Regions from separate parts of the Neobacillus sp. DFD-2R genome, predicted to be linked through region 3. Evidence: riboswitches for the same ligand, from Rfam matches in the RefSeq annotation. Region 3 holds a riboswitch; each other region holds the start of a gene.
What was found. Region 3 has a riboswitch for S-adenosylmethionine ahead of AC3ANV_RS23320 (homoserine dehydrogenase). Riboswitches for the same ligand answer to the same signal wherever they lie in the genome.
Positions count from the first base shown of each region.

Region 1: linked by a shared signal. The riboswitch ahead of AC3ANV_RS04775 (methionine biosynthesis PLP-dependent protein) and the one ahead of AC3ANV_RS23320 (homoserine dehydrogenase) in region 3 are both predicted to bind S-adenosylmethionine.
Region 2: linked by a shared signal. The riboswitch ahead of AC3ANV_RS04305 (methionine ABC transporter ATP-binding protein) and the one ahead of AC3ANV_RS23320 (homoserine dehydrogenase) in region 3 are both predicted to bind S-adenosylmethionine.

Region 1 covers NZ_CM173228.1:986,881-991,232, forward strand. Annotated here, with positions in the region: gene AC3ANV_RS04765 (bifunctional homocysteine S-methyltransferase/methylenetetrahydrofolate reductase) at 1-530, opposite strand, end outside; gene metC (cystathionine beta-lyase) at 527-1,714, opposite strand; gene AC3ANV_RS04775 (methionine biosynthesis PLP-dependent protein) at 1,714-2,826, opposite strand; SAM riboswitch class I at 2,915-3,029, opposite strand; gene AC3ANV_RS04780 (lasso peptide isopeptide bond-forming cyclase) at 3,480-4,352, shown strand, end outside.
Region 2 covers NZ_CM173228.1:902,170-906,521, forward strand. Annotated here, with positions in the region: gene AC3ANV_RS04280 (arsenate reductase family protein) at 1-134, shown strand, start outside; gene gcvH (glycine cleavage system protein GcvH) at 227-610, shown strand; gene AC3ANV_RS04290 (toprim domain-containing protein) at 1,034-1,390, shown strand; gene AC3ANV_RS04295 (thioredoxin family protein) at 1,401-1,709, shown strand; gene AC3ANV_RS04300 (hypothetical protein) at 1,818-2,174, shown strand; SAM riboswitch class I at 2,338-2,444, shown strand; gene AC3ANV_RS04305 (methionine ABC transporter ATP-binding protein) at 2,621-3,646, shown strand; gene AC3ANV_RS04310 (methionine ABC transporter permease) at 3,639-4,307, shown strand; gene AC3ANV_RS04315 (MetQ/NlpA family ABC transporter substrate-binding protein) at 4,323-4,352, shown strand, end outside.
Region 3 covers NZ_CM173228.1:4,653,413-4,657,764, reverse strand. Annotated here, with positions in the region: gene AC3ANV_RS23330 (argininosuccinate synthase) at 1-570, shown strand, start outside; gene argH (argininosuccinate lyase) at 637-2,013, shown strand; SAM riboswitch class I at 2,123-2,234, shown strand; gene AC3ANV_RS23320 (homoserine dehydrogenase) at 2,326-3,561, shown strand; gene AC3ANV_RS23315 (glycosyltransferase) at 3,750-4,352, shown strand, end outside.

The DNA of each region.
Region 1 (4,352 bases), 1.8 Mb from region 3:
TGCAAAATTCCCGGCTCCTGCAAGGAAACCTGAGCAATGATTGGCAGCTTTGTTTCCTTCCTGGCGATGGTGAGAATGGTTTCAAGCTCTTCAAAGTCATAAAAGGTTTCGAGCAGTATTCCGTCCACACCCTCTAACAATAGACAATACAGCTGCTCACGGAAGCTCCGCTTTATATCTTCCTTTGTAATAGAATTAGGCTTGATACCGCGATTTCCGCCAATCGTACCAAGAACATATGCTTGATTTCCCGCAGCGATTTTGGCATTTCGGACAGCGGCGCTATTAATTTCTTTAACAGAGTCCTCCAGACCGTATCTTAGCAGCTTCAGATAGTTGGCCGCATAGGTATTGGTTTGGATGACATCTGAACCGGCATCGATATAAGCTTTATGGATAAGCTGGATTTGCTCCGGGTGAGACAGGTTTAATTCTTCAAAACAACAATCCGTCCCATATGAGTAGAGAAGTGTGCCCATGGCGCCGTCAGCAATTAAAATTTGATTTTGTAATTTTTCTAAAAAGCTCATGAGGATTCTCCTTGCTGTAAAACTAATTCTTTTTGCTGAATAGATTCCAGGGCATCAGAGAAATCCTTAATAAGGTCATCGGGATTCTCCAGGCCAACTGATAAACGAATCAGGCTATTTTTAATACCGCGTTTTTCCCTCTCTGCTTCGGGCATTGCGGCATGAGACATTTTGGCCGGATAAGATAAAATCGACTCAACCGCCCCGAGGCTTACAGCAAAAACAGGGATCTTAACCTTTGAAACAAAGGAACGAAGGGCATCCTCATCAGCCAGTTCAAAGGATAAAACCGCTCCGGGACCGGCTGCTTGGCTTTTTTGCACATGGTATTGCGGATGATGCTCAAGGGCCGGATAATGTACCTTTGCAACGAGCGGATGCGCATCTAAAAATTCCGCCAGTTTAATCGCTGATTTTTGCGATTGTTCCAGGCGAACGTGAAGTGTCTTTAATCCCCTTAGAACGAGCCATGCATCCTGAACGCCAAGGATTGCCCCAAAGCCATTTTGCAAAAAGCCCAATCGTTTCGCCAAATCTTCGTCCTTGACAACGGCAAGTCCTGCGACGACATCACTGTGACCGGACAAAAATTTAGTGGCACTATGCAGCACAACATCTGCGCCAAGCTCCAATGGTTTTTGCAGGGCAGGAGTTAGAAAGGTATTATCGACATAGGTTAATGCCCCAATTTCCTTTGCTAATTCGCATATTGCTTTGATATCCGTTACCTTCATTAACGGGTTGGATGGTGTTTCGACATAAAATGCTTTTGTATTTGGCTGAATCGCCTGTTTTACTTCATCTATATTGGTCATATCGACAAAGGTATGCTCAATTCCGAATCTCGTCAGAACCTGTGTAACCATCCGAAACGTACCGCCGTATACATCTTCGGTAATAACCATGTGATCACCTTGAGAAAGAAGAAGAAAAGCGGTTGAAATGGCGGCCATTCCTGATGAAAAGGCAAAACCTTTAGTGCCGCCTTCTAATTCGGCAATCACATCCTCCAACGCTTCTCTTGTTGGATTTAAACTGCGGCCATAATCATATTTACCAAACTGATCGAAATCCGCTTGGTGGAAGGTGGATGCATGCTGGATCGGTACACTTACTGCCCCAGTAGCAGGATCAACCTTGTGCTTATTATGAAGGAGTCTTGTTTCAAATGTATATTCACCCATTATGCAATCACTCCTTCTTTAATTTTGGCAAATGCCTGTTCAAGATCCTGTTTAATATCCTGTGAGTCTTCAATTCCAACGGAGAAACGCAATAAACGATTGCACACTCCTTGTTGGATTCGTATCTCTTCCGGTATATCAGCATGTGTTTGTGTTGCCGGATAAGTAATGAAGCTTTCCGTACCGCCAAGACTTTCAGCAAAAGAAATGAGAGATAAACCTTGTAGGAACGGATTCACCCAAGATTCATCTTTGATCCGGAAAGAAAGCATTCCGCCTTTTCCAGGATAAAGGACGTCAGTTACACCGTCATGATTAGAAAGATATTCAACAAGTTCCTTCGCATTTTTCTCATGTCTTTCCATTCGGAGGGCTAGTGTTTTCATTCCGCGCATGACCAGCCAAGAATCGAATGGACCAAGAACTCCACCTGCTCCGTTGTGATATAATGCCAGGTCTTGACAAATTTTTTCACCCTTCGCAACAATCAGCCCGGCAAGGACATCATTGTGTCCGCCTAAGTATTTAGTGGCACTATGAATGACAATATCGGCACCAAGTTTGATTGGCTGCTGGAGGAGTGGAGTATAGAAAGTATTGTCAACAATCAGCAAGATTCCGTGTTTCTTGGCAATTTTTGAAATAGCGGAAATATCTGATTCCTGCATGAGGGGATTGGTCGGAGTTTCAAGAAAGATGGCCTTTGTATGAGGAGTAATCTTACTTTCCACTTCGTCCGGACAACACGTATTCACATATTGAGTCTTTAAGCCCCATTTTTTAAAACCTTGCTCTAACAAACGGTAGGTACCGCCGTATAAATCTTCACTTATTAACCATTCATCTCCGGATTGGAATAATGAAAGAATCGTATAGATGGCTGCCATTCCCGAGCTGCAAGCATAACCTTGGTCCCCATATTCCAAATCGGCAATTGCTTTTTCAAGGAGCTGGCGAGTCGGATTTCCTGTGCGGCTATAGTCAAAGCCCGTTGACTGGCCAATCCCCTCATGACGGTAAGCCGTTGAAAAATAAACAGGTGGGTTTACAGTTCCTGTTGCGGTTTCACTGCGATTTCCAATTTGAGCAAGCTTCGTTTCAATTTTATACATGTCATCCACTCCCATTTTTTAAAATAATAATAAAAAAAAGCCTTCTTATAAGAAGAAGACTTTGTCTGTTCGGACCGTTCAGTCATTCTTCTTATCTCGCAAATTACCTAGAATTTGCAGGACTTAGCACCTTTTCAATGAAAAAACCATTGAAGGTTGCTGAGGTGTCTTCGGGCCATTCCCTCAACCTCTCTTGATAAGAAAGCAATATTTAGATTATTTATAAAATTTACTACAATTTCGCGGGGGTGTCAATTGGTTTTTTATTTTTCTCAATGGCTGATTCAAGATTAGAAAATTATGAAAAAATTTAAAGTTAATTTCCAAGAAAGATGTTGACACTAATATTAAGAGATGATATTTTTAATCTACAAGGTGTTCTTAATAATGAACTATATTGAACAGTAAATTGTCATGTAGAATCCAAATGAACATTGTCATAAAAAGCAAGAAACATAGATTTACATGGTTTTATAACAATGAAATAATAGTTGGTAATAAGGGAGAATCATTGTGAATGAACCCTTATCGATTAACTATGGATTGCGTGTTCTGTTTAAAGAACTACAAGCTGGTAACGTTCTATATTTTAATACTACATATAAATTATTTAAACTACATACAGTTTATTTCATGCTTGGCAGGAGGAAAAGATGAGTGCTATTGCTGGTATTTATCATTTGAACGATGAACCTATTAATCTAGAACATGGCAGGCGGATGATGAAAGATTTGGAGAAGTATCCGGCTGATGATGTTCAAATATGGCATAGTGACAAAGTCTTTCTTGGCTGCCATGCCCAGTGGATCACACCTGAATCGATTGGTGAAAAGTTGCCTAACTATGATCATGATAGGAAGTTAGCCATTACGGCTGATGCGATTATTGATAATCGTGAGGAATTGTTTGAAAGACTGCAGGTCAAAAAATCTGATAGAAAAACAATAACAGATAGTGAACTTATTCTTCTTTCCTATGATAAATGGGGAGAGGATGCACCGAAGTATTTAGTTGGCGATTTTGCTTTTATGATTTGGGATGAGAAAAAACAACAATTTTTTGGAGCCAGGGACCCTTCGGGATATCGAACACTTTATTATTATTATAATCAATCCAAACTAGCATTTTGTACAACTATCCAACCGTTATTGTCCCTGCCGTATATTGAAAGGAAATTAAATGAAAACTATATTGCTGAGTTTTTGGCAATTACGGGAATGATTGATACTGTAGATGCTCGTATGACGCCTTATTGCAATATAGATCAAATACCACCATTTCATTCAATTACTATTATTAAAGATAAAATAAAGTTAACTAAATATGGTGTTTTTACTCCTAGTGAGCAATTAAAACTAAAATCAGATGAAGAGTATGTTGAGGCATTTCAAGAGGTTTTTCAAAAATCAGTAAACTCTCGGCTAAGAACTTATCGTAATATTGGTTCATTTTTAAGTGGGGGTTTAGATTCAGGAGCTGTTGTTGGTTTTGCTGCAAAAGAATTGAAAAAGGAAAATAAGTTATTA
Region 2 (4,352 bases), 1.7 Mb from region 3:
AGTCAGCTACAGATGATGAGCTCCTCGACTTACTTGCATCAGACGGAATGTTAATAAAGAGACCGATTTTAACGGATGGTGAAAAAGTAACAGTGGGCTTTAAAGAAGCTGAGTACGAGGAAAAGTGGCTGTAGAGCTTTAATCACACTGCGCTTCAACTTCTTACATATGGGTAATCGATTTTATCGATGATAGATTTTTATTAAATTTATGGAGGGATTTTTTTATGGCTACACCACAGGATTTACGGTATTCAGAGGAACATGAATGGGTAAAAGCTGAAGGAGAAAAAGTGCGTGTTGGAATTACTCACTTTGCACAGCACGAACTAGGAGATATCGTATTTGTTGAGCTTCCGGAAGTGGGCGATGAAGTAACTGCAGACGAGCCATTTGGCAGTGTTGAATCTGTTAAAACGGTTTCCGAGCTTTATGCTCCTGTTAGCGGAAAGGTTGTCGAAGTTAACGAAGAATTAAGTGACAGCCCTGAGTTTGTAAACGAATCTCCATATGAAAAAGCATGGATGATTGTTATTGAAGTATCTGACAGCAGCGAATTGGATAAATTAATGACTGCTGAGCAATATGAAGAAATGATTAAAGAAGACTAAATACGAATTCAAAAAGCACCTGTTTTCAAGGTGCTTTTTATATTCCCGGAGAATTGTCCAGCTCCAGCGCCCAGCGACTAGTGTACTTCGTGCTCCTCCTTACGATAAGTCAACATCGAATCGCTCCGCTCTCCGTGTTTCCTTTATCTCGTTCGGAGCTCTTCAGTCCATACGTCGCTTAACGGGCGCTTCCGCTTTTCTTGTATTTACCACTTTTTCTTGTCCTATTATAGGGCATGCTTTAATAAAATGTGATAAAGCTAAAAAGTTTAATGGGATATAACAAATCCGATAACAAGCAAATCCCTATTCTTAAAAAAACAATAATGATATAGTTAACATACAAATAAGAAGGCACACGTTATTGAAATTTTGGAATATGTTAACAGAAAACAAACAACTTCTTTTCATAGGTGATCGAATATGAATGATTCGTATGTTGACAAAGTTCTTATTGTCGAAGGTAAGTCAGATAAAAAAAAGGTAAAGAGTATTGTAAAGGAACCTGTTGAAATCATCTGTACAAATGGAACGATCAGTATCACAAAATTAGATGAATTGATCGATTTCCTTGAGGACAAAGAGGTCTATATTCTTGTAGATGCGGACGAAGCAGGCGAAAAGCTCCGCAAGCAGTTTAAACGGGAGTTCCCCCATGCAGAGCACTTATATATTGATCGGATGTATCGGGAGGTAGCGACAGCTCCGGTAAAACACCTTGCTACTGTTCTCTTAAGTGCGAATATCGACGTTCATACCCAATATTTAGAGAATTGTTGAGCCTTCAAAGATGAAAGAATGGACAAGAGAAGAGTTAGTATCATTTATTGAAAGTAAATCGCCTGGAATCGTTTATTTTTATACACCTTTATGCGGGACATGTCAGGTCGCCTCCAGGATGCTCGAAATAATCAGGGAAATGGTCAATGTTGAGATAGGTAAAATGAACTTAAACTACTACCCTGATTTTGCTAAAGGCTTCGCTGTCGAAAGTGTTCCTTGTTTACTGTTTGTTAAGAACGGCGAAGTGTTAGAAATGGTTTATGCGGTTCATTCCGTTCCATATTTGTTGGAGAAAATAAAAGAACAGTTATTGTAAAACAGATGCTAAAATGGTGTCTGTTTTTTTTGTCGAACAAATATAAAAGGAAATCAAGTCCATTTGCTGAATATAAAAGTATAAGCCAAAGAGACTGGAGTGGTGGATATGATCGACACGATTCAAACCTTTCTTCAGACTATTAATGAGCGGAAGCATGTTCTTCAATTAATACAAAGTACAGATAAATTAATGATTCATTTTGTTTGCGGCCCTGAAACGGTCCCTATTGCTTTAATAAACGGAGAATTTTCATGGCTTCATGATATCAGGGAGAAATTCCTTTCATGTAAGATTGATGGAGACGCAGTTGCAATCAAACAATTGCTTGGAGGGAAGGAGAAATTACGCTTCCTCGTAAAGAGTGGCCAACTAAAGGTAACGGCCCCGTTTCGAACTATTTTAATGCTGGAATCTATTTTTTATTTAACAAAAGTAGGAGAAGAGCTTGATCAAATCATTTAAAGAGCACAGGTTTACTGAAGATACCCAAAATTCCCCAAGAAGAATAGTGCGAAAAATGTAGAAGATTTCGTTGACACCTCTTTTTATCCATGTTACGATAGCTTTTGTAATAAAATAATTGCTTAAATCATTTAATGTGTTAATTGAATATAGATGCGAAAAGCTCTTATCGAGAGAGGTGGAGGGATGTGCCCTATGAAGCCCGGCAACCGTCAATTTTTATTGAAATGGTGCCAATTCACACAAAGCATTTGCTTTGGGAGATGGGAGAAAGGACTATTTTAATAATGCCTTTCTGCCTGTGCAGAAAGGCTTTTTATTTTTCTAAAATAATAGAATGTTTTACTTTAAATAGTCAAAACCTATATTTAAGTGATGAAAAGCGGTCGGAATTTTTGGAATTATGATGAAATTCCAGGTAAATTGAGTAAAAAGTAGGTGAGCCAATGATATCAATCAAAAATGTCCAAAAGTTTTATCCTTCTAAACAGGGGCAGCTAAAAGCGGTAGATGATGTGAACCTGGAAATCAATGAAGGTGAAATTTTCGGGGTAATTGGATATAGCGGAGCAGGAAAGAGTACGTTAATTCGAATGTTAAACGGGCTGGAGCTTCCGACTGAAGGTTCCATAACAGTAGCGGGACGGGTGATTTCTAGGATTAAAGGCAGGGACTTACGAAAAGCACGCCAAGAAATTAGTATGATTTTTCAACATTTTAATTTACTTTGGTCAAGGACTGTAAGAGAAAATATCGCTTTCCCATTGGAAATTGCCGGTGTTAAAGGTCCGGAGCGGACTAAAAAGGTTAATGAGCTTATTAAACTGGTCGGCTTAGAGGGAAGGGAAAATGCCTATCCGTCACAGCTAAGCGGCGGTCAAAAGCAACGAGTGGGGATTGCCAGAGCGCTGGCTAATAATCCTAAGGTTTTACTTTGTGATGAAGCAACCTCTGCACTTGATCCGCAAACGACGGATTCGATTTTGGAATTGTTAGTGGATATTAACAAACGGCTTGGACTAACAATTGTCTTGATAACCCACGAAATGCATGTTATAAGGAAAATTTGCCATCGCGTTGCAGTAATGGAAGGCGGGAAAATCGTAGAACTCGGATCGGTTTTAGATGTGTTTAAAAACCCGCAGCAGCCAATCACGAAACGATTTGTTCAGCAGGTGACAGAGCCGGAAGAAACAAAAGAAACGGCAGAGCATTTGCTTGAGCGCTACCATTCAGGACAGGTTGTACAGTTGACCTTTATTGGAGAATCGGCCGAACAGCCAGTAATAACCAACCTCATCCGGCACTATAAAGTTACGGTAAATATTTTGCAGGGCAAAATTTCACAAACCCAAAGTGGTTCATATGGTACCCTCTTTATTCATCTTGATGGTGACAGTGCAGAAGTCAATAAAGCCGTCGACTTCATTCGAACGCAGCAGGTTGGAGTGGAGGTGGTTTCAAATGGGTAATGGTTATTTCAAGGATATTGATTGGCAGGCAATGTGGGAGGCCACTGTACAAACCCTTTATATGACTGGTATTTCAGTTTTGGCGACCTTTATTTTAGGTATTATTCTTGGTTTATTGCTATTCCTTACAACGAAAGGAAATATGTGGGAAAATAAGCCGGTTAATACAGTAATCAGTGCTTTTGTTAATATTTTTCGGTCCATTCCGTTTATTATTTTAATTGTGCTATTAATCCCGTTAACAATGTTATTAGTAGGATCTATGATTGGGGAAAATGCAGCATTGCCGGCATTGATTATAGGAGCCGCACCGTTTTATGCAAGAATGGTGGAGATTGGCCTTAGAGAAATTGATAAAGGGGTTATTGAAGCTGCTAAATCAATGGGAGCAACCACAAGTACGATTATTTGGAAGGTGCTTCTTCCGGAATCGATGCCAGCCCTTGTTTCTGGAATCACAGTTACGTCGATTGCACTTATTGGTTACACAGCAATGGCCGGAGTAATCGGCGCTGGCGGTCTTGGAAACCTGGCTTATCTTGAAGGCTTCCAGCGAAATCAAAACGACGTTACAATTGTTGCAACCGTTATTATTTTAGTTATTGTATTTATCGTTCAGTTTATTGGTGATTTAATCACTTCTAAAATAGATAAAAGATAAAAAGGAGAGTTTATCATGAAAAGATGGTTAAGTTTAGTTTTAGCT
Region 3 (4,352 bases):
GCAGAGTACATTGAAATTGAGTTTGAACAGGGCGTGCCAACTGCACTTAATGGTGAAAAGCTGCCATTGGTTCAATTAATTGAAACGTTAAACCAGCTTGGCGGCAAGCATGGTGTCGGACGAATCGATCATATCGAAAATAGATTAGTAGGAATCAAATCAAGAGAAGTGTATGAAAATCCTGCGGCATTAATTTTAATCAATGCTCATAAGGAACTAGAATTTTTAACATTGCCTCGTGAGGTTACTCAATTTAAAACCCAGGTGGATCAGCAAATGGCGAAAATTATTTACGAAGGACTTTGGTATTCGCCATTAAAAAATGCTTTGGATGCATTTATTGATGAGACTCAACAAGTCGTTTCCGGAACGATTCGCCTGAAGCTTCATAAAGGGAATCATACTGTTGTTGGCCGAAAATCGGCACATAGTCTTTATAACGAAGAACTGGCAACCTATTCAAAAGGTGATGCGTTTGACCATAATGCAGCAGTTGGATTTATCAAGCTTTGGGGACTGCCAACAAAGGTATATTCTGAGGTTAATAAAAAAGAAACCATTCTAAAATAATAGTAAGTGAGCCCTCGAAATCATTTCGGGGGCAATCTTATTCAAGCTTTTAAGGAGGAACAAAGGATGTCGAAGTTATGGGGCGGACGATTTACAAAGGAAACAAACAAGCTGGTGGAAGAGTTTACAGCTTCGATTTCTTTTGATCAAAAGCTAGCCAAGGAGGATATTGCCGGGAGCTTAGCACATGTTCAGATGTTAGGTGAGTGCGGGATTATTCCAATTGAGGATGCCGAGCAAATAAAAACCGGACTTCTTTCAATTAAAAAGATGGTTGAAAATAACGAGGTTGAGTTTTTAGTCGAAGATGAAGATATTCATATGAATATTGAGAAACTTTTAATTGAAAAAGTCGGTCCTGTGGGCGGAAAACTCCATACAGGGAGAAGCCGTAATGACCAGGTAGCGACAGATATGCACCTTTATTTACGAACAAAAACGACCGAGCTTATTAAACTTATCGAAGATGTTCAACAAGCTTTGATTGAACAAGCAAAAGAGAATGTGCAAACGCTAATTCCCGGGTATACTCACCTGCAGCGCGCTCAGCCCGTTTCCTTTGCCCATCATTTAATGGCCTATTTTTGGATGTTTGAACGGGATAAGGAAAGACTCATTGATAGCCTGAAACGGGTAAATTGGATGCCGCTAGGGTCCGGAGCATTAGCCGGAACGACCTTTCCTATTAATCGTGAACTGGTTGCCGGGCTTTTAGGTTTTGAAACCATCTATCCTAATAGCATGGATGCGGTAAGTGATCGTGATTTTATCCTTGAATTTTTGTCGATCGGTTCGATAATTATGACCCATATTTCGAGATTTTCCGAAGAGCTGGTGATTTGGTCAAGCCAGGAATTCCAGTTTGTGGAGCTTGATGACTCCTTCTGCACAGGTTCCAGTATCATGCCGCAAAAGAAAAATCCTGACGTACCGGAACTTTTAAGAGGGAAAACAGGGCGCACATACGGTAATTTAATTGGACTGCTAACGGTGTTGAAAGGCTTGCCTCTTGCCTATAACAAGGACTTGCAGGAAGACAAAGAGGGCATGTTTGATACAGTTGAAACACTTGAAGGCTCATTAAAGCTGTTAGCACCGATGATTGAAACGATGACCGTAAATAAAGACGTAATGCGTAAAGCCATTAATAATGACTTTTCTAATGCTACCGACATTGCTGATTACTTAGTAAGAAAAGGTTTGCCGTTCCGTGAAGCGCATGAAATCATCGGGAAAATCGTTTTATATGCGATTCAGCATCAAAAATATTTGCTGGATTTGAGCTTTGATGAATATAAAGCATTTAGTCTATTATTTGAAAAAGATATCTATGAGGTTTTATCACCTGAGCATGTAGTAGCAGTACGCAATAGTTTTGGCGGAACATCACCGGAACAGGTTAAACAGCAAATTGAACTTGCAGAGGGTAAGCTGAGCAGATAAATACTTATGAAGTAATTTGAAAGAAATATCAAAAAATATTGACACATTATGTTTAATCATCTAAAATTCATTTTATAACTTGGTAAATTAATGAATCAATTAAATACTACTCTTATCCAGAGCGGCGGAGGGACTAGGCCCGATGAAGCCCGGCAACCTTCAAGGTAATCCTTGAAAAGGTGCTAATTCCTGCAGGTTATTTTTAACCTGAAAGATAAGGGGAGGAAGTATGCCCTCTTCTTATGAAGAGGGCTTTTCTTTTTAGAAAAAAATTGATGATGTTGATAACATGATTTGAAGGGGTGGCTAAACATGTCTGTCGTAAAAGTGGCAATCTTAGGTTTTGGTACAGTGGGTGAAGGGGTTTACAAAACGATTCATTCCCATGCAGAGGAGTTAACAGCAGTTCTAGGTAAAAAAGTGGAAGTAGCAGCAGTTTTAATAAAAAATAAACAGAAAAAAAGAAACATCGCTGATGAGGTTCTTATCACCTCGGACTTTGAGGAAATATTACAGCTTCCACAGCTGGACCTTGTTGTTGAAGCCATTGTAGGTAAAGAATCACCCTTTTCTTTTTTGAAAAAAGCAATCAAAAGGGGCTGCCACATTATTACAGCGAATAAAGAGATGTTTGCCAGCCACGGTAGTGAATTGTTGAAGCTTGCGAAGGAGAATAATGTATCTGTTGGTTATGAAGCAACTGTAGGCGGAGGAATACCGATAATCCAAACATTAAGGCAGCTCTTAAACATTAACCGTGTTCAACATGTCCAAGGAATTGTAAATGGAACTTCCAATTTCATCTTAACGGAAATGCGCGAGAAGCAGCAGTCATTTGCGGCGGCTTTAAAATTAGCACAGGAAAAAGGCTATGCTGAAGCCGATCCTACAAATGATGTTGAGGGAATTGATGCTTTTTATAAATTAATGATCTTAAGTAGAATTGCATTTGGAGAAGAGCCAAACTGGAACGAGGTCGAAATTGAAGGAATTACTTCCATCACGAGTGAACTTATTGAGGCAGCCGAAAAACTTGGCTTAAGGTTTAAGCATATTGCTGACGTAAGTAAGGTTGGAGGTCAAGTAAAAGGGACAGTTAAGCCGGCTCTTGTCGGTAAGTCCCATCCTTTTTACCATGTCGAAGGGGTGCAAAATGCGATCAATGTACAGTCAGATATTGTTGGGGGGATAACTTTACAAGGACCGGGTGCCGGAATGTTTCCAACTGCAAGTGCAGTCATCGAAGATTTAGTCTATGTTTGCCAAAGTCCTTCGAGTCATGGCCGCACTACCCGAACAAATGCAGTCTCTTCTAAAAAGGGACAAATAAAAGAATGCTGGTTAGTTCACGGACTTAAAAAGAACAATGTAAATCCCGCAATTTCATGGATTGATCAAGTAGGAGATGAAACATTTATCATACATGCTGCTAAAAAGGATGTAATCCAACTGGCTACTCAAAATAAAACACTATTGACTTATTTGATAATAGATGGTTATCAAACAACAAATTTGAAAAAAACTGAATCATTATCCGTTTCATTATGATCTTAAACTAACTACGAGAACTGAGGCTGACAATTTGAGTCAGCCTCTTCTTTTTTTGTTTTTAATGAAATTTTAATGAAAAACCTTTTAAAAAGTAGGGATGAGCCTAGTCAAAATTAGATGGATATCATATTGTGTAAAAGCTAAACTTATGGGACGAATCATTTGACATGAAAAGAGGTGCGAACATGATGGGGAATAATAAGGGGGAACGATTGATAAAGGATATAAAAAATTCATTCACGTATGAGTTTTGGGCTAAGCCGGAAAGTATTCATCAGCTCGAAAAACAATCACAAGATCAACCAATAAAGTTTAGTAGTGGTAAAAATTATATTATTGGACCTGCCCATGGGGAAAACGAGGATGAAGCAGGGGTCAGTGTGTCAGTAGGTTTGAATGGAATATCAGTTTACGAACATATGATTAAAGATATATACGCTGCCTTAGTATATGAAACAAGGATTAATGAAATGATTCATATTGCGGTCGTATATGATAATCGAATGCCTTCCCTTTTCATAAATGGTCAATTAGTTAAAAAAGGAGAAAGAAGCACTAAAAAGTATGTTTATCCATCAGGAATTATTGCCGGACATCCAGGGCTTTTCTTTAATGGTAATCTCAAAGAGATAAGGATTTGGGATTATAGTAGAACTGAGAAACAGATTAAGTCCTTCATGAATGTAAGGCTAAATGGAGAGAAAGAAGGATTATTTTTTACTTGGCCTGCAATGGATGATGATGAAACAAAGCTAATAAGAGCAAAATCAAGCACACGAAGAAAAGAA